DNA from 3 places in the Streptomyces sp. NBC_01304 genome. Region 1 is predicted to be linked to each of the others. Evidence: predicted binding sites of a transcription regulator. Region 1 holds the regulator's gene; each other region holds the start of a gene.
What was found. Region 1 encodes HrcA, which represses chaperone genes, less so after heat shock. Its sites were predicted from a motif close to TTNGCACTCNGNNNNNCNGAGTGCNAA; they were not measured.
Positions count from the first base shown of each region.

Region 2: a site for HrcA is predicted at 3,496-3,522, ahead of groES (co-chaperone GroES). Genes of this name have one in related genera too.
Region 3: a site for HrcA is predicted at 3,641-3,667, ahead of groL (chaperonin GroEL). Genes of this name have one in related genera too.

Region 1 covers NZ_CP109055.1:7,202,641-7,210,626, reverse strand. Annotated here, with positions in the region: gene OG430_RS31900 (nitronate monooxygenase) at 1-989, opposite strand, end outside; gene dnaJ (molecular chaperone DnaJ) at 1,090-2,223, opposite strand; gene hrcA (heat-inducible transcriptional repressor HrcA) at 2,224-3,240, opposite strand; gene OG430_RS31885 (MBL fold metallo-hydrolase) at 3,413-4,180, shown strand; gene OG430_RS31880 (DUF3097 domain-containing protein) at 4,216-5,025, shown strand; gene hemW (radical SAM family heme chaperone HemW) at 5,131-6,363, opposite strand; gene OG430_RS31870 (SpoIIE family protein phosphatase) at 6,391-7,986, opposite strand, start outside.
Region 2 covers NZ_CP109055.1:4,744,862-4,752,847, reverse strand. Annotated here, with positions in the region: gene OG430_RS20705 (LCP family protein) at 1-866, opposite strand, end outside; gene OG430_RS20700 (sensor histidine kinase) at 945-2,315, opposite strand; gene OG430_RS20695 (response regulator transcription factor) at 2,308-2,988, opposite strand; gene OG430_RS20690 (hypothetical protein) at 3,000-3,248, opposite strand; gene groES (co-chaperone GroES) at 3,668-3,976, shown strand; gene groL (chaperonin GroEL) at 4,075-5,703, shown strand; gene OG430_RS20675 (SDR family NAD(P)-dependent oxidoreductase) at 5,784-6,557, opposite strand; gene OG430_RS20670 (multicopper oxidase family protein) at 6,567-7,986, opposite strand, start outside.
Region 3 covers NZ_CP109055.1:6,127,562-6,135,547, forward strand. Annotated here, with positions in the region: gene OG430_RS27365 (glucosyl-3-phosphoglycerate synthase) at 1-887, opposite strand, end outside; SAM riboswitch class I at 1,041-1,183, shown strand; gene thrC (threonine synthase) at 1,201-2,511, shown strand; gene OG430_RS27375 (MoaD/ThiS family protein) at 2,607-2,885, shown strand; gene OG430_RS27380 (cold-shock protein) at 3,312-3,515, shown strand; gene groL (chaperonin GroEL) at 3,846-5,471, shown strand; gene OG430_RS27390 (serine/threonine-protein kinase) at 5,729-7,345, opposite strand; gene OG430_RS27395 (serine/threonine-protein kinase) at 7,345-7,986, opposite strand, start outside.

The DNA of each region.
Region 1 (7,986 bases):
TCCCGCGCCATCCGGTGCCCCTGCCCCGCCCACAGCGCCATGCCCTGCGCGTCCCCCGCCTTCGCGGCGGCCTTGCGCAGGCCGGTCGTCATGTGGTGGACCTGGGGGTACGCGGCCGGGGCATAGCGCCCGTGCTCGCGCATGAAGCGGTTGACCAGGCCACGGGCGGGGCGTCCGGAGAAGGCCCGCGTCAGCTCTGTGCGTACGAACAACGGGTTGGTCATGGCCTGCTTGTGCACCACGTTCGCGCCCGACTCGGGGCAGACCAGGAACGCCGTGCCCAACTGCGCCTGCTCCGCGCCCGCCGCGAGCGCGGCCGCGATCTGGCCGCCGCGCATCAGTCCGCCGGCGGCGACGATCGGCAGCTGCACGGTCTCGCGGACCTGCGCGATCAGCGAGAGCAGCCCGAGCCCCGCACCGTCCGCCTCGGGGTTGTCCCGGTGGGTTCCCTGGTGGCCGCCGGCCTCGATGCCCTGCACACACACGGCGTCGGCGCCCGCCCACTGGGCGGCCTGGGCCTCTTCCGGGGTGGTGACGGTGACGACGGTCAGCGTCCCCGCGCGCGCGAAGGCGTCGAGCACATCGCGGCTGGGGCACCCGAAGGTGAAGGAGACGACCGGCACCGGGTCGTCGAGCAGGATCGCCAGCTTGGCGTCGAAGCCGTCGTCGCGCCCGCTGTCCGGGTCGCCGAGCGGGGTGTCGTACCAGGCGGACTCACCGGCGAGCTGGGCGGCGTACACGGCGACGGCGGCCGGGTCCGCGCAGGTCGGCTGCGGCATGAACAGATTGACCCCGAACGGCTGCCCGGTCATCCCGCGCAGCTGCTTGATCTCCTGGTACATGCCGTCGGCGGTCTTGTACCCGGCGGCGAGAAACCCGAGCCCGCCCGCTTCGGACACGGCCGCGGCGAGGGAGGGGCACGAGGCGCCGCCCGCCATGGGGGCCTGCACGATCGGGTAGGGGCAGAGATCGGTCAGTGCGGAGGACATGAACGCATCGTGTCATGTCCTCCACGCCGTACTCGAATCGAGGGTTCCGCCTGTCATATGCAGGCGGAACCCTCGATCCCAGCAGGCAGAACCGGCGGGCTCAGCGCCCGTTGAAAGCATCCTTCAACCGCGAGAACAGCCCCTGCTGCCCCGGCTGGAACTGCCCGGTGGGCCGCTCCTCGCCACGCAGCTGCGCAAGCTGCCGCAGCAACGCTTCCTGCTCGGGATCGAGCTTCGAGGGCGTCAGCACCTCGACGTGGACGATCAGGTCACCCCGGCCACCACCACGCAGATGCGTTACGCCTCGCTGGTGCAGCGGCACGGACTGCCCGGACTGCGTCCCGGGACGGATGTCGATCTCCTCCATCCCGTCCAGCGTCTCGAGCGGCACCTTCGTACCGAGCGAGGCCGCCGTCATCGGGATGGTCACCGTGCAGTGCAGATCGTCGCCGCGCCGCTGGAACACCGTGTGCGGCAGCTCGTGGATCTCGACGTACAGGTCACCGGCGGGACCGCCACCGGGCCCGACCTCGCCCTCACCGGCGAGCTGGATCCGCGTGCCGTTGTCCACACCGGCCGGGATCTTCACGGTGAGCGTGCGCCGGGAACGTACCCGCCCGTCACCCGCACACTCCGGGCACGGGGTCGGTACGACGGTCCCGAAGCCCTGGCACTGCGGGCACGGCCGCGAAGTCATGACCTGGCCGAGGAAGGACCGCGTGACCTGCGAGACCTCACCGCGACCGCGACACATGTCACAGGTCTGGGCCGTGGTGCCCGGCGCGGCGCCCTCGCCGGAACAGGTCGTACACACGATCGCGGTGTCGACCTGGATGTCCTTGGTGGTCCCGAAGGCCGCCTCGTCCAGCTCGATCTCGAGCCGGATCATGGCGTCCTGGCCCCGGCGGGTCCGCGAGCGCGGGCCGCGCTGCGAGGCCGTGCCGAAGAAGGCGTCCATGATGTCCGAGAAGTTCCCGAAGCCGCCCTGGCCGAAGCCGGCGCCCGCGCCGCCCGACTGGGACAGCGGGTCCCCGCCGAGGTCGTAGACCTGCTTCTTCTGCGGGTCGGAGAGCACCTCGTAGGCGGCGTTGATCTCCTTGAACCGCTCCTGGGTCTTCGGGTCCGGATTCACATCCGGGTGAAGCTCACGGGCCAGCCTGCGGAAGGCCTTCTTGATCTCGTCCTGGGAAGCGTCGCGGCGCACGCCGAGCACGGCGTAGTAGTCCGTGGCCACTTACGACTCCGCCAGGATCTGTCCGACGTAACGTGCCACTGCGCGTACCGCTCCCATCGTTCCCGGGTAATCCATCCGCGTCGGTCCTACGACGCCCAGCTTGGCGACTGCCTCGCCGCCCGAACCGTAGCCGACCGAGACGACGGACGTGGAGTTGAGCCCCTCGTGGGGATTCTCATGCCCGATCCGTACGGTCATGCCCGAGTCCTTGGCCTCGCCCAGGAGCTTGAGGAGCACGACCTGCTCCTCCAGCGCCTCGAGCACCGGCCGGATCACGAGCGGAAAATCATGTCCGAAGCGGGTGAGATTGGCGGTACCGCCGATCATCAGCCGCTCCTCGCTCTCCTCGACGAGCGTCTCGAGCAGCGTCGCGAGGACGGTCGAGACGGTGCCGCGGTCCTCGATCTCGAACGACTCCGGCATGTCCTGCACCAGCTGCGGCACATCGGAGAAGCGCCGCCCGGCGACCCGGCTGTTGAGCCGGGCCCGCAGATCGGCGAGCGAGGTCTCACCGAACGGGGCGGGGCAGTCGACGTGCCGCTGCTCGACCCGGCCGGTGTCCGTGATGACCACGAGCATCAGCCGCGCCGGAGCCAGCGAGAGCAGCTCCACGTGCCGCACCGTGGACCGGGTCAGCGAGGGGTACTGCACGACGGCGACCTGCCGCGTCAGCTGCGCGAGCAGCCGCACGGTCCGGCCCACGACGTCATCGAGATCGACGGCACCGTCGAGGAAGTTCTGAATGGCCCGCCGCTCGGGAGCCGACAGCGGCTTGACGCCCGCCATCTTGTCGACGAAGAGCCGGTAGCCCTTGTCCGTCGGGATCCGCCCGGCACTCGTATGAGGCTGGGCGATGAACCCTTCCTCCTCCAGCGCCGCCATGTCATTGCGCACGGTGGCCGGGGAGACCCCCAGCCGGTGCCGCTCGGTGAGCGCCTTGGAGCCGACGGGCTCCTCGGTGCCCACGTAGTCCTGGACGATGGCGCGCAGCACCTCGAGCCTGCGTTCACTGAGCATCGCGCGCACCTCCCTGCGGTCGTCGTCCCTTGCGACTCACCCACCCTTTGGCACTCACGGCGGGTGAGTGCCAGCCATTCACGTGTCAGTGTACGGCCGTGAGGTACGGCCCCGGCAAGGGCGGTTGCAGGGATGCCGTGCCGGGCCACGCGCACGGGGTTAGCTTCGTTCCATGCAGTTGACTTGGGACCAGCAGGACGCCGGGGCCGACTGGGAGCAGCTCGCCCCCTCAGTGGGCCGTCGCCGCCTGCCCGGCTGGGACTGCACGGTCGGGCTCGTCGCGGGCGAGGGCGCGGCCCTCATGATCGATGCGGGTTCTACGTTGCGTGAGGGTTCCGAGCTGCGGGCGCAGGCCCAGCGGCTGCTCGGCGGGGGCCGGCGGGTGACCCACCTGGCGCTGACCCATCCGCACTTCGACCACGTCCTGGGCGCGGCCGCCTTCGCGGGGGTCGAGGTGTACGGCGCGGTGGGCCTGGACACGGTCTTCGCGCGCGGCCGGGACGAGCTGGCCGCGGACGCGGTACGCCACGGAGTCGCGCCGAAGGCCGCGGGCGAGGCAGCGGATCTCCTGGTGCACCCGCACCACCTGGTGTGCAGCGAGTGGACGCTCGACCTGGGCGGCGGGACCCAGGTGCTGCTCGCGAACGTCGGCCCTGGCCACACGGGCCACGACCTGGCGGTCCTCGTCCCCGGCACATCCGGCACATCCGGCACTTCCGGCTCTCCGGAGATCGTCTTCTGCGGCGACTTGGTGGAGGAGTCGGGCGAGCCACAGGCCGGCCCGGACGCGATGCCGTCGCAGTGGCCGCGCGCCCTCGACCGCCTCCTGGAACTCGGCGGCGAGGACGCCCTGTACGTCCCCGGCCACGGTTCCGTGGTGGATGCGGCCTTTGTCCGGGCCCAGCGGGACAGCCTGGCGGCGCGTTACGGCGTGTCGTAGTTGCGCTCCCGTCCCCTTTTCCTATCGTCGGCCGAATGCGCAGCTACAGCCCCGACCTGACCCCGCCCTGGAAGAAGCCGAAGCCGGTGCCGACGGTGGAGGCGGAGACCGATCTCGTGGTCGAGGAGGCCGCCACCGGTTTCTGCGGGGCGGTGATCCGCTGCGAGGCGGGCACGGTCACGCTCGAGGACCGCTTCGGCAAGCACCGGGTGTTCCCGCTGGAGCCGCGCGGCTTCCTCCTGGACGGCAAGGTCGTCACCCTGGTCCGCCCCTCGGCGGCATCTCCGGCACGTCCCACTCGTACGGCCTCGGGTTCGGTGGCGGTCCCCGGCGCCAGGGCCCGGGTCGCCCGCGCGGGCCGCATCTACGTGGAGGGCCGGCACGACGCGGAGCTGGTGGAGCGGGTGTGGGGCGACGACCTCCGCATCGAGGGCGTGGTCGTCGAATACCTGGAGGGCATCGACGACCTCCCCGCGATCGTCACGGACTTCGCCCCCGACGCGGAGGCCCGCCTCGGCATCCTGGTGGACCACCTGGTCCCGGGTTCGAAGGAGTCCCGCATCGCGGCGGCCGTGTCGAGCGAGTACGCGCTGGTGGTGGGCCACCCGTACATCGACGTCTGGGAAGCGGTGAAGCCTTCGTCGGTGGGCATCGCGGGGTGGCCCCGGGTGCCGCGTGGGCAGGACTGGAAGACGGGGGTCTGCCGGTCCCTCGGGTGGCCGGAGAACACGGGCGCCGCGTGGCAGCGGATCCTGTCCTCGGTCCACTCGTACCGAGACCTGGAGCCGGAACTCCTTGGCCGCGTCGAGGAGTTGATCGACTTCGTGACGGCGCCACAAGATTGATCCCCCCCGACGCCGGACGGGCTGGTTTACCAGCCCGTCCGGCGTTTGAGGACAGTCTTTGAAGCCGGCGGCAGCCTTACGGGAAGGGGCGGGGCGGGGAGAAAATCAGTCCACCAGATCCCGAACGACCGCATCAGCCAACAACCGCCCCCGCAAGGTCAACACAGCCTGCCCCGAGGCAAAAGCCTCACCTTCGAGCAACCCTTCGCCCAGCGCACGCTGAGCCGCCGCAAGCCCCGCCGGCCGAAGCAGCGAAAGCGAAACACCCTCCCGGAGCCGAAGCTCCAACAGAATCCGCTCGACCCGCCGGTCCTCGGCAGAGAGCAGCTCCCGCCCGGCCCCGGGCGACGAACCAGCCGCAAGCCGCCCGGCATAAGCCCCGGGATGCTTGACGTTCCACCACCGCACCCCACCCACATGGGAGTGGGCCCCGGGGCCCGCACCCCACCAGTCGGCCCCCCGCCAGTAAAGCTCGTTGTGCAAACACCGCCCGGCCTCCGAGGTCGCCCAATTGGACACCTCGTACCAGGAGAACCCGGCCTCGGCCAGCACGGAATCGGCGATCAGATACCGATCCGCATGCACATCGTCATCGGTCATCGGCACTTCACCCCGCCGAATACGGCGAGCGAGCTGCGTCCCTTCCTCCACGATCAACGCGTAGGCGGAGATGTGATCCGGCCCCGCGCCCAGGGCGGCGGAGAGCGACGCCCGCCAGTCGTCGTCCGACTCCCCCGGCGTGCCATAGATCAGGTCAAGGTTCACATGCGCGAACCCCGCCGCCCGCGCCTCCGCGACACACGCCTCCGGCCGTCCCGGCGTATGCGTACGGTCGAGCACCTGAAGCACGTGCTGCCGGGCGCTCTGCATCCCGAACGAGACCCGGTTGAACCCGCCCTCGCGCAGCTCGGCGAGGTACGCGGGGTCCACGGAGTCCGGGTTGGCCTCGGTCGTGACCTCCGCGTCCGGGGCGAGGCCGAACTCGTCGCGTACCGCCCCAAGGACCCGCACCAGGTCCGCCGCGGGCAGCAGCGTCGGCGTACCGCCACCGACGAAGACGGTCTGCACCGCGCGCGGATCGTCGCCGAGGACCTTGCGGGCCAGCCGGATCTCCTCGACGAGATGACCGGCGTACGAGTCCCGTGACGCGAGCGCCCCGTCCGGCCCGCGCAGCTCGCTCGCGGTGTAGGTGTTGAAGTCGCAGTAGCCGCAGCGCGTCGCGCAGTACGGCACGTGGAGGTAGAACCCGAGCGGGCGCGCGGCCGCCCCGGTCAGGGCGGAGGCGGGCAGCGAGCCGTCGTCGGGGACGGGCTCACCGTCGGGGAGTGCGGAAGGCATGCACCCATTGTCCGGTACGCCGCCGGGTCACCGTGCCTGGAGGACGAGCAGCGCCATGTCGTCGTCGGCCGGGACCTCGGAGAAGTCGTGCACGAGGCGCCGGATGCGCTCGGCGACGAGGGGCGCGGTGAGTCCGGCGCAGGCGGCGAGGGCCGTGGCGAGGCCGTCCCCGTCGTCGAGCTGGCGGCGGCCCGAGCGGCGCTCCGTGACGCCGTCGGTGACGCAGAGCAGGGTCTCGCCGGGGGCCAGGACGAAGGAGTCGCTGCAGTACTCCGCGCCGTCGAGGACGCCGAGCAGCACCTGCGGTTCGGCCGTCGCCCGTACGTTGCCGTCGGGGCGCAGGAGCAGCGGCAGCGGGTGTCCGGCGCTGGCGAGGGTGCAGCGCACGCCCTCGTCGGTGGGGATCAGCTCGCCGTAGAGGAGGGACAGGAAGCGGGTCGGTGAGCCGTCGTCGTGCAGCCCGACCCCGCCCGCCTCGGCGACGGCGCGGGCCGCGGACTCGGCGGCTTCCATGGCGTCGTCGAGGAGCAGGCGGTTGAGGCGGTCGAGGACGTCGGCGACCTGGTAGCCCTCGCGGGCGAGCAGGCGCAGCCAGGGGCGGGCGAGGCCGGTGACGACGGCGGCCTCCGGGCCGTTCCCGCAGACGTCGCCGAGGGCGAAGCACCAGCGGCCGTCGCCTGCCGGGAAGACGTCGTAGAAGTCACCGCCTGCGAGGCCCTCGCCGCGCGGTTCGTAGACGAGGGCGGTCTCCAGTCCTGGGACCTCGGCGACGGCGCTGGGCAGCAGTCCGCGCTGCAGTACGCGACTGATGGTGGCCTGCCGGGCGTACTGGCGGGCGGCGCCGATCGCGAGGGCGACGCGGCGGCTGAAGTCGTCGAGCAGGGCGGTGACTTCGTCCGGGAAGCGCTGCAGACCGGTCCGGCCGAGCAGCAGGGTGCCGAGCCCGCGGCCGCCCGCGACCAGGCGGTAGGCGACCGCGCTCCCGGTGAACTCGCCGACGTTCTCGCCGGGCCAGGGCACGGGCAGCGGGCCGCTGTGCGGGAGGCCGGTGAACAGCGGCGGGTCCTTCTCCAGGACGCGGCGCAGTTCCTCGATGCAGCTCTCCTTGTAGTGCCAGACGCGGGAGAGCCGCGGCGCGACGGCGGGCCCGGACTCGCTGTCGAGCCAGATCGCGCACCAGTCGGCGAGGCGGGGCACGATCAGCTGGCCGGCGAGGGCGGCGACCATGTCCTCGTCGAGCTGCCCGGCGAGCAGGTCGGAGGCCTCGGCGAGGAAGGCGAGGGCGCCGCGCTGCTCCCAGTCGCCCCGCTCCCTGGACCGCTTGGGCGTGGGGTCGAGGATCTCGGCGACCCTGAGACCGCGTTCCAGGGCCTGGTCGGCCGCGTACGCCTCGAGCTGCCGTGCGGCCTGCACGCCGTCTACGGGGAGGCGGGCCCAGACGGTCTTGGAGCCGGTGCGGTAGGTGATGCCCCAGGACTCGGAGAGGCAGGCGACGAGCTGGAGGCCGCGGCCGTACTCGGCGATGGAGATGCCCCGTTCGGGCGGCAGGGTCTCGCCCTGCACGGCGCGGGCGGGGTGGTGGTCGGTGACCTCCAGCATGAGGGAGGTGCCCTCGCCGTCCGG
Region 2 (7,986 bases), 2.5 Mb from region 1:
AACAGCTTGCCCGGGTCGGTGAAGGTGCCGGCCGAGTTCAGCTTGTGCGCGGCGGACGCGAGGAAGGCCTGCTGGCGGCGCGTACGGTCCAGATCGCCGTTGGTGAGCCCGTGCCGCTGCCGTACGAAGGCGAGCGACTGCTGGCCGTTCAGCGTCTGCCTGCCCGCCTTGAAGTCGGCGCCCGAGTACTTGTCCTTGACCGCGTGGTTCAGGCACACCGGCACGCCGTCGAGCGCGTCGGCGATGTGGAAGAAGCCCGCCAGATTGACCTCGGCGAAGTGGTCGATCGGCACGCCGAGGAACTTGCGTACGGTCTCGATCTCCTTCTTCCGGCCCGCTTCCCGGCCCTCGTGCTCCAGTCGGCGCTTGTCGGTGACGCCCTGGGCGCTGAGCTTCTCCTCGGTACGCGCCTTCTCCAGGCCGTACGCCTTCTTGATCTTGTCCTTGCCGTGGCCCGGGATGTCCACGAAGTCGTCGCGCGGGATGGAGAAGGCCTTCGCGCGGCCGCCGCCGGCCGGGACGTGCAGCAGCATCAGGGTGTTGGTGTTGTAGCCGCCGATGTCGGAGCTGCCCGCGTGCAGCTTGTCGAGCACGTCGTCGGGCAGGTCCTCGCCGTTCTGGTCCTTACGGCTGTCCAGGCCCATCAGCAGGATGTTGATGTCGCCGCCCTGCGACTTGGGGCCGTTGCCGTCCAGCGCCTTGGAGCTGCCGATGGAGCGGGCCAGGTCGCGGTAGAGGTACCAGCCGCCGATGCCGACGCAGACGGTCAGGGCGAGGGCCGTGATCAGCAGCTTGCGGCCGAGGCGCAGGGGCTTCTTGCGGGCGCGGCGGCGGGCTTTGGGGGAGTTGCGGCGGTGTCGGCTCACGTCCCCCGATGCTGGGGGAGGGCTGCTGAAGGAGTCCTGAGAGTCCTGAAGGCGCCTTCAGGACTCGGCGGGCAGGCCTCAGAACTCGGCCCGTAGGCAGGCCCCGGCCGTCGGGCCGGTCGCCACCACCAGGTCGCCGCCGTGGGCCCGGGCGATCTCGCGGGCGATGGCGAGCCCGAGCCCGGTGCCGCCGCTGCCGCGGTCGCGGGCCGCGTCGAGCCGTACGAACCGGTCGAAGACCCGCTCCCGGTCGGCCTCGGGGATCCCCGGGCCGTCGTCGGTGACTTCGAGCACGGCCCGGCTTCCTGCTGCGAAGGCCCGCACCCGCACTTCCGTCGCCGCGTATCGGAGCGCGTTGTCGACCAGATTGGCGAGCAGCCGCTCCAGGCGGGCCGGATCCCCGCGCACCGGCACCGGCGCCTGCGCCTCCAGGACGAGCCGGGGATCTCGCCGCCGGGCCAGCTCCTCCGCCGCGAGCAGCGCCAGATCGACGGGCTCCGCGATCACCGGGACCTGGGCGTCGAGCCGGGCGAGCAGGAGCAGGTCGGCCGCGATGCGCTGCAGCCGCTCGGTGTCGGCGAGGGCGGAGCGGAGCGGAGCGGTTTCAGTGCGCCGTGCGGCCGGGTCGGGGTCGGCGAGGGCGGTCTCGAGCTGGGCGCGTACGGCCGCGATGGGATTGCGGAGCTCGTGCGAGGCGTCGGCGACGAACTGGCGTTGCCGGCCGACCGACTGCTCCAGGCGGTCGAGGGTGGCGTTGGCGGTACGGGCGAGCAGGGCGACCTCGTCCTCGCCGGGGGGTTCGGGGACGCGGCGGTCGAGCTCCTTCGCCGTGACCGCGTCGAGCTCGGTCCGGATCGCGGCGACCGGGCGCAGGGCGAGGCCGGTCACCGCCCAGGCGATCAGGGCGGCGAGGCCGATCAGCGGGGGCGCGCTGGCGAGCAGGGCCCAGCCGATGGCGCGGGTCGCATGGTCGACGTCGCTGAGCACGGTGACCGCGTACACGAACTGCTCGCTGTCGTCCGGCGCCGTCGCCCGGACGACGACCACATCGCGTCGTTCCCCGTCGTGCCGCACGATCCGCGCGGCCGAGTCCTGCCCCGGGGGCGGGCGCAGGGCGGCCAGTTGGGGCGTGAAGTCGGCATCGTGGTCGGCGGTCTTGATCCGCCCTTGCGCGTCGAGCACCACGACCATGTCGACGCCGCCCTCGGGTGCGGGCAGTTGGTGGGGGGCGGCCCCGGTGTCGACGAGGGATGCGGCCTTGCGGGCGGCGAGCTCGGTGCGGCCCGAGGTGTCGTCGAGGAGGTTGGCGCGCAGCACGGTGTAGAGCCAGCCGCCGCCGACGGCGAGCAGCAGTGCCATGGCGAGTGCGGCGGCCGCGGCGGTGCGGGCCCTGACCGTGCGGGGCAGGGGCAGGCGAAATCTCTTGGGGTTGCGCGTCGTCCTACGCATCGTCGTCGGGGGCCATGCGATACCCGGTGCCGTGCACGGTGCGTATGGAGCGGCGGCCGAAGGGGGCGTCCACCTTCTTGCGCAGCGAGGAGACGTAGACCTCGACGATGTTCGGGTCGATGTCGCCGGGGGAGTCCCAGACCCGGTCCAGGATGTCCTGCTTGGCGACGGCCTGACCCGGCTCGGCCAACAGGCAGGCGAGGACGGCCAGTTCACGGGCGGTCAGCTCGATGTCCTGCCCGCCGCGCCGGCAGCGCCTTCCCCTGACGTCGAGCACCAGGTCGCCGGCCTGGAGGGTCCGGTCGCGGTCGGCCTGCCGGCGGCGGCCGAGCGCCCTGAGCCGGGCGAGCAGCACGACGAACGAGAAGGGCTTGGTGAGGTAGTCGTCGGCGCCGGAATCGAGCCCGTCGGCCTCGTCGTACTCGCCGTCGCGCGCGGTCAGCATGAGCACGGGGGTCTGCTGGTCGTGCGTGCGCAGCCGGGTGCAGACCTCGTGTCCGCCGAGCCCCGGCAGCATCACGTCGAGCACGACGGCGTCGTAATCCCCGGTCAGCGCGAGCTCGAGCCCCCGATGCCCGTCGTACGCGACATCGACCCAGTGCCCCTCGGCGGACAGGCCCCGCCGCAGGGAGTCGGCGAGGCCTTCTTCGTCTTCGACCACGAGGATGCGCACGGGGTCAAGGGTCACATACGGGACAAACTCCCTGCCGAGACGGGCGTGGGCCGGACGGTTCCGGACTCTTGCGTGGCGCCGTAGAGCACCATCCCGCCCAGCGCGAGGGCGACCGCGAACTGCGTCACGGCGATGGCCGGCTGCCCGCCGCGGGCGAAGGCGAGTCCGGCGAGGGCGAACAGCGCGGGAACGGCGAGGAAGCCGAGGGTGAGTCCCCAGTCCATGGCGGACGACCCGCCGGGCTGGTCCGGTACGCCCACGGAGAAACGGCGACGAAGATCAGGAAGGCCGTGGCGGCCAGCGCGACGGCATCGACGACAAGGGCGAACACCGCGACCGCCGTGTCGCCCCTGGGCGAGGAACGCTTCCGGCGGTGGCCCCGGGTGGAGGCGGCGGGGTGGGACTCTTCGGCAGCCATGAACAGCACTGTCGTACGGAACCAGCGCCTCCAGCGGAACGTTCTCCGATCGAGACAGACCTGCACCCGCGCGTTGACGGAGGGCCGAATTGGCACTCGGCTTGACCGAGTGCTAATCGCGGTCATAGTCTCGGCTCTGGCACTCCCCACTGGAGAGTGCCAACACAGCGACGGGCAGGTCCGGCACCCGCGACGACGGATCCACCTGGTCGCCACCCCAGACATTTCATCCCCGAGATCTCCGAAGGGGGAGGCCGGATCGTGACGACCGCCAGCTCCAAGGTTGCCATCAAGCCGCTTGAGGACCGCATTGTGGTCCAGCCGCTCGACGCCGAGCAGACCACGGCCTCTGGCCTGGTCATCCCGGACACCGCGAAGGAGAAGCCCCAGGAGGGCGTCGTCCTCGCGGTGGGCCCGGGTCGCTTCGAGAACGGCGAGCGTCTTCCGCTCGACGTCAGCACCGGCGACATCGTGCTGTACAGCAAGTACGGCGGCACCGAGGTGAAGTACAGCGGCGAGGAATACCTCGTCCTCTCGGCTCGCGACGTGCTCGCGATCATCGAGAAGTAATTCACCCGAAGTTTTTTGATCTGCGCCCCTGGCCCCCGCGATACACAGCCGGGTGGCGAGGGGCGCAGTTCGTTTTTTGAGAGGACTTGAAAAGCTCCATGGCGAAGATCCTGAAGTTCGACGAGGACGCCCGTCGCGCCCTCGAGCGTGGCGTCAACAAGCTTGCCGACACGGTCAAGGTGACGATCGGCCCCAAGGGCCGCAACGTCGTCATCGACAAGAAGTTCGGCGCCCCCACCATCACCAACGACGGCGTGACCATCGCCCGTGAGGTCGAGGTCGAGGACCCGTACGAGAACCTCGGCGCCCAGCTGGTGAAGGAGGTGGCGACCAAGACCAACGACATCGCGGGTGACGGTACGACCACCGCCACCGTGCTGGCCCAGGCGCTCGTCCGCGAGGGCCTGCGCAACGTCGCCGCGGGTGCCTCCCCGGCCGCCCTGAAGAAGGGCATCGACGCCGCGGTCAAGGCCGTCTCCGACGACCTGCTCGCCACCGCGCGTCCCATCGACTCGAAGTCCGACATCGCCGCCGTGGCCGCGCTGTCCGCCCAGGACAAGCAGATCGGCGAGCTCATCGCCGAGGCCATGGACAAGGTCGGCAAGGACGGTGTCATCACCGTCGAGGAGTCCAACACCTTCGGCCTGGAGCTCGACTTCACCGAGGGCATGGCCTTCGACAAGGGCTACCTGTCCCCGTACTTCGTCACCGACCAGGAGCGTATGGAGGCCGTCCTCGACGACCCGTACATCCTGATCCACCAGGGCAAGATCGGTTCGATCCAGGACCTGCTTCCGCTCCTCGAGAAGGTCATCCAGGGCGGTGGCTCCAAGCCGCTCCTGATCATCGCCGAGGACGTCGAGGGCGAGGCCCTGTCGACCCTGGTCGTCAACAAGATCCGCGGCACGTTCAACGCCGTGGCCGTCAAGGCCCCCGGCTTCGGCGACCGCCGCAAGGCGATGCTCGGCGACATGGCCACCCTCACCGGTGCGACCGTCATCGCCGAAGAGGTCGGCCTCAAGCTCGACCAGGCCGGTCTGGACGTGCTCGGCACCGCGCGCCGCGTGACCATCACCAAGGACGACACCGTCATCGTCGACGGTGGCGGCGACTCCGCGGACGTCCAGGGCCGCGTCAACCAGATCAAGGCCGAGATCGAGTCCACGGACTCGGACTGGGACCGCGAGAAGCTGCAGGAGCGCCTGGCGAAGCTCGCCGGCGGTGTCTGCGTGATCAAGGTCGGCGCTGCCACCGAGGTCGAGCTCAAGGAGAAGAAGCACCGTCTGGAGGACGCCATCTCCGCGACCCGCGCCGCGGTCGAGGAGGGCATCGTCTCCGGTGGTGGCTCCGCGCTCGTCCACGCCGTCAAGGTGCTCGAGGGCAACCTCGGCAAGGAGGGCGACGAGGCCACCGGTGTCGCCGTCGTCCGCCGCGCCGCCGTCGAGCCGCTGCGCTGGATCGCCGAGAACGCGGGCCTCGAGGGTTACGTCATCACCTCGAAGGTCGCCGAGCTCGAGAAGGGCCAGGGCTTCAACGCCGCGACCGGCGAGTACGGCGACCTGGTCAAGGCCGGCGTCATCGACCCGGTCAAGGTGACCCGCTCCGCCCTGGAGAACGCGGCGTCCATCGCCTCGCTGCTCCTCACGACCGAGACCCTGGTCGTCGAGAAGCCGGCCGAGGACGAGGGTGACGCCGGGCACGGCCACGGTCACGGCCACTCCCACTGACGTCTCGTAGGGACGTCTTCGTACGCAGCTGAGGCCCGGCTCCCCGCCAAGGGGAGCCGGGCCTCCGTGCTGCAACTCGCCTACTGGGGGCCGTACTTCCGCCCCGTCCGCGACGTGATCCCGCCGAGCAGCGCCCGCGGCGTCACCTTCACCACGCCCATCATCACCTTGTACCGAGGATCCGGCACGGACAGCGACTTCCCCCGTGCCAGGTCCGCGAGCGCCGCCGTCACCAGCTTGTCCGCGTCGAGCCACATCCACTTCGGGATGTTGTCCGTGCCCATCCCGGCCCGCTCATGGAACTCCGTACGGACGAAGCCGGGGCACAGCGCCATCAGCCGCACCCCGCTCCCCGCCAGATCCTTCGCCGCACCCTGCGTGAACTGCACGACCCACGCCTTCGACGCGCCATACGTGCCGCGCGGCACGAACGCCGCCACCGAGGCCACATTGATCACGCCCCCGCGGCCGCGCTCCCGCATGCCCTCGGTCGCCGCCGAGGTCAGCCGGAGCACCGCCTCGCAGTGCACCTTGAGCATGGTCAGCTCGTCGGCCATCGGGACCTCGAGATAGCGGCCCTTGTTGCCGAACCCGGCGTTGTTGACCAGAAGATCGACCGGATTCCTACGGTCGGAGAGCCGGGCCTCGGCCGCCCCGATGCCCTCCTCCGTCGCGAGGTCGGCGGTCAGCACCTCCGCCTCGATGCCATGCCGGTCGTGCAGCTCGGTCGCCTGCTCGTGCAGCCGCTTGGTGTCGCGGGCCACGAGGACCAGGTTGTGTCCCTCGGAGGCGAGGCGCCGGGCGAAGGCGGCGCCGATGCCCGCGGTCGATCCCGTAATCAGAGCCGTAGTCATGGCCCAAGGCTAATGACTGTGGTGACCGGCTCCGTGCCCGGACGGCTTCCCGGCCCGCTGTCCCGGCTCCACGACCACGAACTGCCCCATCATTCCGCCGTCTTCGTGGTACAGCAGGTGGCAGTGGTACATGTACGGGGTGTCCGGATCGGCCGGCCCGTCGAAGCGCATCGCCAGCTTCACCGTCGTACTGCCCGGCACGAACACAGTGTCCTTGGCGCCGCGCAGCTCGGGCGGCGGGGTCTTCCCGTTGACTTCGAGGACCCGGAACTGCACGTCGTGCACATGGAAGTTGTGCGGCATCCCGTCCTCGTTGCGCACGGTCCAGGTCTCCGTGCTGCCCCGGGTGACCGTCTCGTCGATACGGCCCATGTCCATCGGCCGCCCGTTGATCCCGGACATCTCCAGACCGAAGTAGCGCCCTCGCACGGAGTCCTTGGCGTCCGGCACCTCCAACTCACCCATCTTGGCGGGGAGTTCGGGCGACTTCCGCAACTGCTCCTTGGCCCGCAGCTCCAGCACGTCGAAGGAGTCGTCGCCCCCGCTGAACCGCGTCTGCCAGAAGTCCCCGTAGTTGTCCTGCGGGAAGCTGCGCAGGACGGTCTTCTCGCCCGGCTTCATCCGTACGACGACCTCGGCGCGCTCCCCGGGCGACAGCTGCAGCCGGTCCATCCGCGCGGGCGCCTCGAGCAGCCCGCCGTCCGTGCCGACCAGCGCGAACTCCCGGTCGTCGGAGAAGCCGAAGTCGTAGACGCGCGCGGTCGAGGCGTTGAGCAGCCGCAGCCGTACGAGCTCGTCACCGACTTCCTGGTACGGGTTCAGCGTGCCGTTGACCATCGTCCGGTCGCCCAGGAACCCGGTGTTCCGCATGATCCGGTGCCCGTGGTCGAACTTCGCCCCGTCGAACTTCACGTCCTGCACGATCACCGGCACGTCGTCGACGCCGTACTTCTTCGGGAGCGGCAGCTTCGAGGACTTCTCGTCGTCGAGGATGAACATCCCGGCCAGGCCCCGCTGCACGTGCTGCTCGGTCTTGCCGTGCGGGTGCGGGTGGTACCAGAGCGTCGAGGCCGGCTGGTCGACCGTCCACTGCGGCGCCCACTTGCCGCCGGGCTCGACCATCTGGTGCGGGCCGCCGTCCATCTTCGCGGGCAGGTGCATGCCGTGCCAGTGCACGGTGGAGGCCTCGTCCAGGCCGTTGGCTATCCGCACCTTGACCTTCTCACCGCGCTCGGCGCGCAGCGTCGGGCCCAGGTAGCTGCCGTTGAAGCCCCAAGTGGGCGTCTGCTGCCCGTCCTTGAACTCCGTCTCGCCCGCCTGCATCCGCAGGTCGAAGACCCGGGTGCCGTCCTTGTCGATGGTGGACTTCGCGAGCGGCGGCACGGCGAGGCGGTTGCTGAAGGACTCCGCGCCGACCGTGCTCACCTCC
Region 3 (7,986 bases), 1.1 Mb from region 1:
TCCGTATCCACGGGATGCGTCTGTGGTACGAAGCCGTCCTCGCCCCGCTCGAACTGGGTGAGCGCGGGCCGTACGAGATGACCTCGGGAGAGCCGCAGCTGGGCGGTGCGGTAGATCGCCGCGGCCATCCGCCCCAGCGCCTGCCCGTCCTGGTGCCGGTGCTTCCTGACCCCCACGTCGACCTGCGCGAGAGCGTCCAGGCCCACGGTGTGCAGGGCGTCGACGAGCAGGCCCAGCTCGACGCCGTACCCGACGGGGAACGGCAGCCGCTCGAGGAGCTCCCGGCGGGCCGCGTACTCGCCGCCCAACGGCTGGACGAATCCGGCGAGTTGGGGCCAGTGGAGATTGAGCAGCGGGCGGGCCACCAGCTCGGTGACCCGGCCGCCCTGACCGGGGGCGTCCCCCAGCGGGCGGTCGTACATCGCCTTGACGAACTGCACCTCGGGGTCGGTGAGCAGCGGGCCCACGATCCCCGAGACGAAGTCGGGCGAGAAGTCCTTCAGGTCCGCGTCGACGAAGCAGACGATGTCACCGCCGGTGACCATGAGCGAGCGCCACAGCACCTCGCCCTTGCCGGGCACGGCCGGTATCCGGGGCAGTACCGAGTCCCGCGCAACCACCCGCGCCCCGGCCTCGGCCGCGATCTTCGCGGTGCCGTCGGTGGAGCCCGAGTCGAGTACGACCAGTTCGTCGACCAGCGGAGCGGCGGGCGTCATCAGCTCGCTCCGGATCGTCCGGACGATGTCGCCGACCGTCTCCTCCTCGTTCAGCGCGGGCAGCACGACGCTCACCGTCGTGCCGCGCTTGGCCGCGATGACCTGCGCAAGCGGGCGGTCAGCTGCCGACCAGGAGCGCTTCTCGAGCCAGCGCTCCACCTCTTCCAGCACGTCTGCCTACTCCCAGGGGTGTGGTCCGGTGTGGTCCGGTGTGATCCATCTCGCGGTTCGGACGACTATCTCAACGGTTGGGGCCTTCGGTTACAGTCTTGAACAACGCAGATGACCACCGCATGCCGGGGGTCCCTGCTGACAACCGAATACCGCTCATCCAGAGGGGCAGAGGGAAACGGCCCGTTGAAGCCCCGGCAACCCTCCAGTCAGTACTCGCTGCGCGACGCGAGGCCCTGACTCGGGAAGGTGCCAAATCCGTCTCATGGCGACGTTCGCCATGAGGAAGATGAGGAGAAAGGGCCTCGCCATCATGGCTGTACAGACTGTTGAAGCCGCTACGACCTCCGTCGAAGGCGCTGCGAACACCGTCGATCTCGGACCTGCCTCCGGACTCTCCTGTCGCGAATGCGGCGAGCGCTTCGCGCTCGGTCCCATTTTCGCCTGTGAACTGTGTTTCGGCCCGCTCGAGGTCGCGTACGACCTCCCCGTCGGTGACCCCGAGGCGCTGCGCAAGAAGATCGAGTCCGGCCCGGAGAACATCTGGCGCTACGCGCCGCTCCTGCCCGTCCCCGCGGACGTCACCGACAAGCCGAACCTGAACCCGGGCTGGACCAAGCTGGTCAAGGCCGACAACCTCGGGCGCGAACTCGGCGTCGAGCCGGGCAAGTTGTTCGTCAAGGACGACTCCGGCAACCCGACGCACTCCTTCAAGGACCGCGTCGTCGCCCAGGCCCTCGAGGCCGCCCGCGCCTTCGGATTCACCACGCTCTCCTGCTCCTCCACGGGCAACCTCGCGGGTGCCGTCGGCGCCGCGGCCGCCCGCGCCGGATTCCGCTCCTGCGTCTTCATCCCGCACGACCTGGAGCAGGGCAAGGTCGTCAGCGCCGCGGTGTACGGCGGCGAGCTCGTCGCCATCGACGGCAACTACGACGACGTGAACCGCTTCTGCTCCGAGCTCATCGGCGACCCGCTGGGCGAGGGCTGGGGCTTCGTCAACGTCAATCTGCGCCCGTACTACGGCGAGGGCTCCAAGACCCTCGCGTACGAGATCTGCGAGCAGCTCGGCTGGCAGCTGCCCGACCAGCTGGTCATCCCGATCGCCTCGGGCTCCCAGCTCACGAAGATCGACAAGGGTCTGCAGGAGCTCATCAAGCTGGGCCTCGTCGAGGACAAGCCGTACAAGATCTTCGGTGCCCAGGCCGAGGGCTGCTCGCCGGTGTCCGTCGCCTTCAAGGCCGGCCACGACGTCGTACGGCCGCAGAAGCCGAACACCATCGCCAAGTCCCTCGCGATCGGCAACCCGGCGGACGGTCCGTACGTCCTGGACATCGCGCGCCGCACGGGTGGTGCGATCGAGGACGTGAACGACGAGCAGGTCGTCGAGGCGGTCAAGCTGCTCGCCCGGACCGAGGGGATCTTCGCGGAGACCGCCGGTGGTGTGACGGTGGGCGTGACCAAGAAGCTGGTCGAGGCCGGGCTCATCGACCCGACCCTCACGACGGTCGTGCTGAACACGGGTGACGGGCTCAAGACCCTCGACGCCGTTGCCGAGACCTCGCAGGCCACTGCCGTGATCAAGCCTTCGCTGGACGCGTTCCGTGCGGCTGGTCTCGACAGCTGATTTTTCCCCCACCCCGCCCCTTCCCGTAAGGCTGCCGCCGGCTTCAAAAGATGTCCTCAAACGCCGGACGGGCTGGATCTAGACAGGTGAACACCATGAGCGTGAACGTCCGCATCCCCACCATCCTGCGCACCTACACCGGCGGCCGGGCCGAGGTCGCGGCCGAGGGGGCCACCCTCGCCGATGTCATCGCCGACCTGGAGAAGAACCACTCCGGGATCGCCGCCCGCGTCCTGGACGACCAGGGCAAGCTGCGTCGCTTCGTGAACGTGTACGTGAACGACGACGACGTCCGCTTCGAGCAGGGCCTCGCCACCGCGACCCCGGACGGTGCGGGCGTCTCGATCATCCCCGCGGTCGCCGGCGGTTGCTGATCACCCTCAGTTATCCGAATTGCCCTCTCCACGAGAAGTGGAGGGGGCAATTCTGCATGGTTGAGCGCGGTACAGTTGGGAATACAGGTTCGCCATTGGCGCAGAGCGTGCATGGAGAGTGCCGGGAGCATATGAGAACTCTCCGCGTGCACGGTGAGAAGTAGCCAAAGTGCTCACGCTATTTGCGCTATTCATTCCCTTTGTCAGGCCCGAGTTGCCCTGAGTCGGGCCAAATTCTCCACATATTACCGATCAGGCGTGCCCAGAATTCTCGTCCGATTGACCTGTTGCAGACGGCAGTTGGACAGATACATTCAGCGGCGGTCGACGCGTTCCGGCGCACACCCCCACCTGTCGGGGGGTGAGGTCTGACCCGGATCCGCGAAGTGCGGATCTGTGCAAGGGCCAGTAATAGGGGAGTTAGGCATGGCTCAGGGCACCGTCAAGTGGTTCAACGCGGAGAAGGGGTACGGCTTCATCGCGGTCGACGGTGGTGCGGATGTATTCGTCCACTACAGCGCGATCCAGATGGACGGATACCGCACCCTTGAAGAGGGTCAGCGAGTTGAATTCGAGATCTCGCAGGGCCAGAAGGGGCCGCAGGCGGACATGGTCCGCGTAGCAGCCTAGATCGCGCCGGCGCGCTTCTGCAACGACGTGACGGAGGGTCCGCATCCCATAGGGGTGCGGACCCTCCGCTGTGTCCGGGGTCTGTTGTGTCCGGACCCCTCTGAGCTGGGGATCTTCGAGACTCGCTTGCACTCGGCATAGGCGAGTGCTAATCATTGGCGTTAGCACTCTACGAGTGAGAGTGACAAACTCTCACTCTTCACGACTTGGATCGGGCCGGTGAGGTCCGCAGACCGGGTGGGGCAAGGAACCACAAGGGATGCAGGCCGTCCGTCGCGGGCGCCGACACGATCCGGAGCAATCCACCCCTGTCCGGGAGGACCACTTCACATGGCCAAGATCATCGCGTTCGACGAGGAGGCACGGCGCGGTCTCGAGCGCGGGATGAACCAGCTCGCCGACGCCGTCAAGGTCACCCTTGGCCCCAAGGGCCGCAACGTCGTCCTCGAGAAGAAGTGGGGCGCCCCCACGATCACCAACGATGGTGTTTCCATCGCCAAGGAGATCGAGCTCGAGGACCCGTACGAGAAGATCGGCGCCGAGCTGGTCAAGGAAGTCGCCAAGAAGACGGACGACGTCGCCGGCGACGGTACGACCACCGCCACCGTTCTCGCCCAGGCGCTCGTCCGCGAGGGCCTGCGCAACGTGGCCGCCGGTGCCAACCCGATGGCCCTCAAGCGCGGCATCGAGAAGGCCGTCGAGGCCGTCTCGGGCGCCCTGCTCGAGCAGGCCAAGGACGTGGAGACCAAGGAGCAGATCGCTTCGACGGCCTCCATCTCCGCCGCCGACACCCAGATCGGCGAGCTCATCGCCGAGGCGATGGACAAGGTCGGCAAGGAAGGCGTCATCACGGTCGAGGAGGCCCAGACCTTCGGTCTGGAGCTGGAGCTCACCGAGGGCATGCGCTTCGACAAGGGCTACATCTCGGCGTACTTCGCCACCGACATGGAGCGTATGGAGGCCGTCCTCGACGACCCGTACATCCTGATCGCCAACTCGAAGATCGGCTCCGTCAAGGACCTGATCCCGCTCCTCGAGAAGGTCATGCAGTCGGGTAAGCCGCTGCTGATCATCGCCGAGGACATCGAGGGCGAGGCGCTCTCCACCCTGGTCGTCAACAAGATCAAGGGCACCTTCAAGTCCGTCGCCGTCAAGGCTCCGGGCTTCGGCGACCGCCGCAAGGCGATGCTGAACGACATCGCGATCCTCACGGGTGGCGAGGTCATCTCCGAGGAGGTCGGTCTCAAGCTCGAGAACGCGACCGTCGACCTTCTGGGCCGTGCCCGCAAGGTCGTCATCACCAAGGACGAGACCACCATCGTCGACGGTGCCGGTGACAGCGACCAGGTCAACGGCCGGGTCAACCAGATCCGCGCCGAGATCGAGCAGTCCGACTCGGACTACGACCGCGAGAAGCTCCAGGAGCGCCTCGCGAAGCTCGCCGGCGGCGTGGCGGTCATCAAGGCCGGTGCCGCGACCGAGGTCGAGCTCAAGGAGCGCAAGCACCGCATCGAGGACGCCGTTCGCAACGCGAAGGCGGCCGTCGAAGAGGGCATCGTCGCCGGTGGTGGCGTGGCCCTGCTGCAGGCCTCCTCGGTCTTCGAGAAGCTCGAGCTCACGGGTGACGAGGCGACCGGCGCCAACGCCGTGCGTCTCGCCCTTGAGGCCCCGCTCAAGCAGATCGCCGTCAACGGTGGTCTCGAGGGTGGCGTCATCGTCGAGAAGGTGCGCAACCTGCCCGTCGGTCACGGCCTGAACGCCGCGACCGGTGAGTACGTCGACATGATCGCCGAGGGCATCATCGACCCGGCGAAGGTCACGCGTTCCGCTCTGCAGAACGCCGCGTCCATCGCTGCGCTCTTCCTCACCACCGAGGCCGTCATCGCCGACAAGCCGGAGAAGGCCGCTGCCGGCGGTGCTCCGGGTGGCATGCCGGGCGGTGACATGGACTTCTGATCCTCGCGGATCGGGCGTTCATAGCTAGCTCGCTGGCTGTACGCGAGGGCGGTGCCTTCCCTTTCGGGGGAGGGTGCCGCCCTCGCGGTTTTTTGCCCCTCCCCGCCCCTTCCCTAAATCCTGCGGAGCTGGGGTGGGTGCGGGTCAATGATCGGGGGCTGTGCCCCCGGACCCCCATCGCGCTTCGCGCTCGTCCTCAAACGCCGGACGGGCTGGTTTGGGCGGCCTCAAACGCCGGACGGGCTGGTTTGGGTAGCTCAGTCCGGGATGGCCGCCAGGGCCGCGCGGGCAATCTCCGCGGCATCCGCCTTGCAGGTCGACTCCGGGTGCTCGTCGCCGCCCAGTCTCACCCAGACGATCATGTTGCCGTCACGCACGCGCAGTTCGCAGTGCTCGTCGGGGGCGGGGTTGCTCCCTTCCCAGTACGCCTCGTCGCCGATGCCGAGTCCGCTGTCGCGGGTGCCGTCGGCCGCGTCCTCTGCGAACTCCTCGCGCTGCAGGCCGGTCGCGTTCTTGTCGTCTCCGACGGTGCGCTCCAGGGTCCACCTGACGTGGGCGAGCGTATAGGCGTTCTCCAGGACATAGCCGTTCCCGAGATCCTGCGTGCCCATCCAGGTGCAGCCCGTCGACGCCGCCTTGGTGCTGTCTCCGGACGAGTCTTGGTTCTTATCCCGCTCGGGCAGCCCCAGTTGACCGGCCGCCTCCGCGCAGGTCGGGATCTTCGTGTACTTGTCGGGCGGCCCGGACGAGGCGTCCGTGTCGTCGCCGCGATTCGTCAGTACGTACGCGCCGACGCCGATGCCCGCGACGGCGAGCACGCCCGCGAGCACGAGGGCCGTGATCTTCATTTTGCGTCCGCGTGGGGGCGTACCCGCGAAAGGCAGCGGTGGCCCGAAGCCTGGGCCAGGAGCAGGAGCAGGAGCAGGAGCAGGGGGAGAGACCCAGGTGGGGGAGTACGGGTCCGGGGCGGGGGCGCGGTCCGTGGCGTCGAGCAGCCGGTCGATCTCGGTCTGCTGGGTGGCGATCAGGCCGTGTACCGAGGGCGGCCAGGGCCGTTCGGCGGGTGTGATCGGGCCGAGGAGCGCGAGGAGTTGCTGCGGGGTCGGCCGGTCGGCGGGGGCCTTGGCCAGGCACGGTCCGATGAGGGCGGCAAGCCCCGGCGGCAGCGTCGTCAGGTCGGGCTCGGCGTGGACGACGTTGTAGAGGGTCCCCGCCATCGAGGTGCCCGAGAACGGGCTGTCGCCGGTGGCCGCCATCGCGAGGACCGCGCCGAGCGCGAACACATCGCTCGCCGGGGTGAGTTCCTGGCCCTCCGCCTGCTCCGGCGACATGAAGGAGGGTGAGCCGACCATCCAGCCGGTGTGGGTGAGGGCGGTGGCCTCCGCGCCCTCGGCGACCCGGGCGATGCCGAAGTCGATGACGCGTACGCCGTCCGCGGCGAGCAGCACGTTCTCCGGCTTGAGGTCGCGGTGGACGATGCCGGCGCGGTGGATCTCGACCAGTGCCGTGGCCAGACCCGCGGCGAGCCGGCGCACCGCCGCCTCGGGCAGCACCCCGGCGTCCTCCACCGCCGAGCCCAGTGACGGGCCGCCCACGAACGCCGAGGCCAGCCAAGGCAGTTGGGCCTCGGTGTCGGCATCCAGGACCGCCGCCGTGTAGGCGCCGGACACCTGGCGCGATGCGGCGACCTCGCGGCGGAAGCGGGCGCGGAACCCGTCGTCGGCGGCGAACCGGGCGTGCACCTGCTTGACCGCGACGAGGCGGCCGTCCGGTGCGGCGCCGAGCAGCACCCGGCCCATGCCGCCCTGGCCGAGCTCGGCGAGCAGCCGGTACGGTCCGGCCGTGGCCGGGTCGGCCGGGCCCAGTGGCTTCATCACGCCGCCGCCTTGAAGGTGCCCTTGGCGACGTCTACGGCGAGGGCCTCGCACTTGTCGCCGTTGGGGTAGGCGGAGCCCTCCACGGCGAGGAACACGTTGAAGTTGACGTCCCGTACGTACAGCACACAGTTGCTGGGATTCGGGTCGCCGTGCCAGAACGCCTCCTGGCCGGCCCCGACGTCCTCGCGGTGGGTGGTGCCGGTGATGTAGAGGCCCTCGTGGTGCTTCTTCGACCGCTCCGCGCCGGTCTTGCCCTTCGCCGTCCGGAACCGGTCCCACGTGAGGTCGATCTTGTCGCCGGAGCGGCTCTGCCAGATGCAGCGGCCCTCCTGGTAAGGGGCCTTGTCGTCGTAGTCCTCCTGGTCCGAGACTTCGGTGCCGGGTTGGTTGGGCAAGAGCGCGAACTCGGCCGGCACCTTCACCTCACCCGCGATCTCCTTGCAAGACGCGGGGCGGTCGGTGAACTTGTCGGCGACTTCGGAAAGCGGCTTGTTGCCCGGCGTCGGGACGACCTCCGTGTGGAACGGGTTCAACTCCGGCGGCAGGAACGTCGCGAGCAGCGCGATGACGGTGGCCAGCGCGGCGACGGATCCTCCGGCGATCCATGCGAGGCGCTTGCGCCGTGAGCCGGGGGCGGG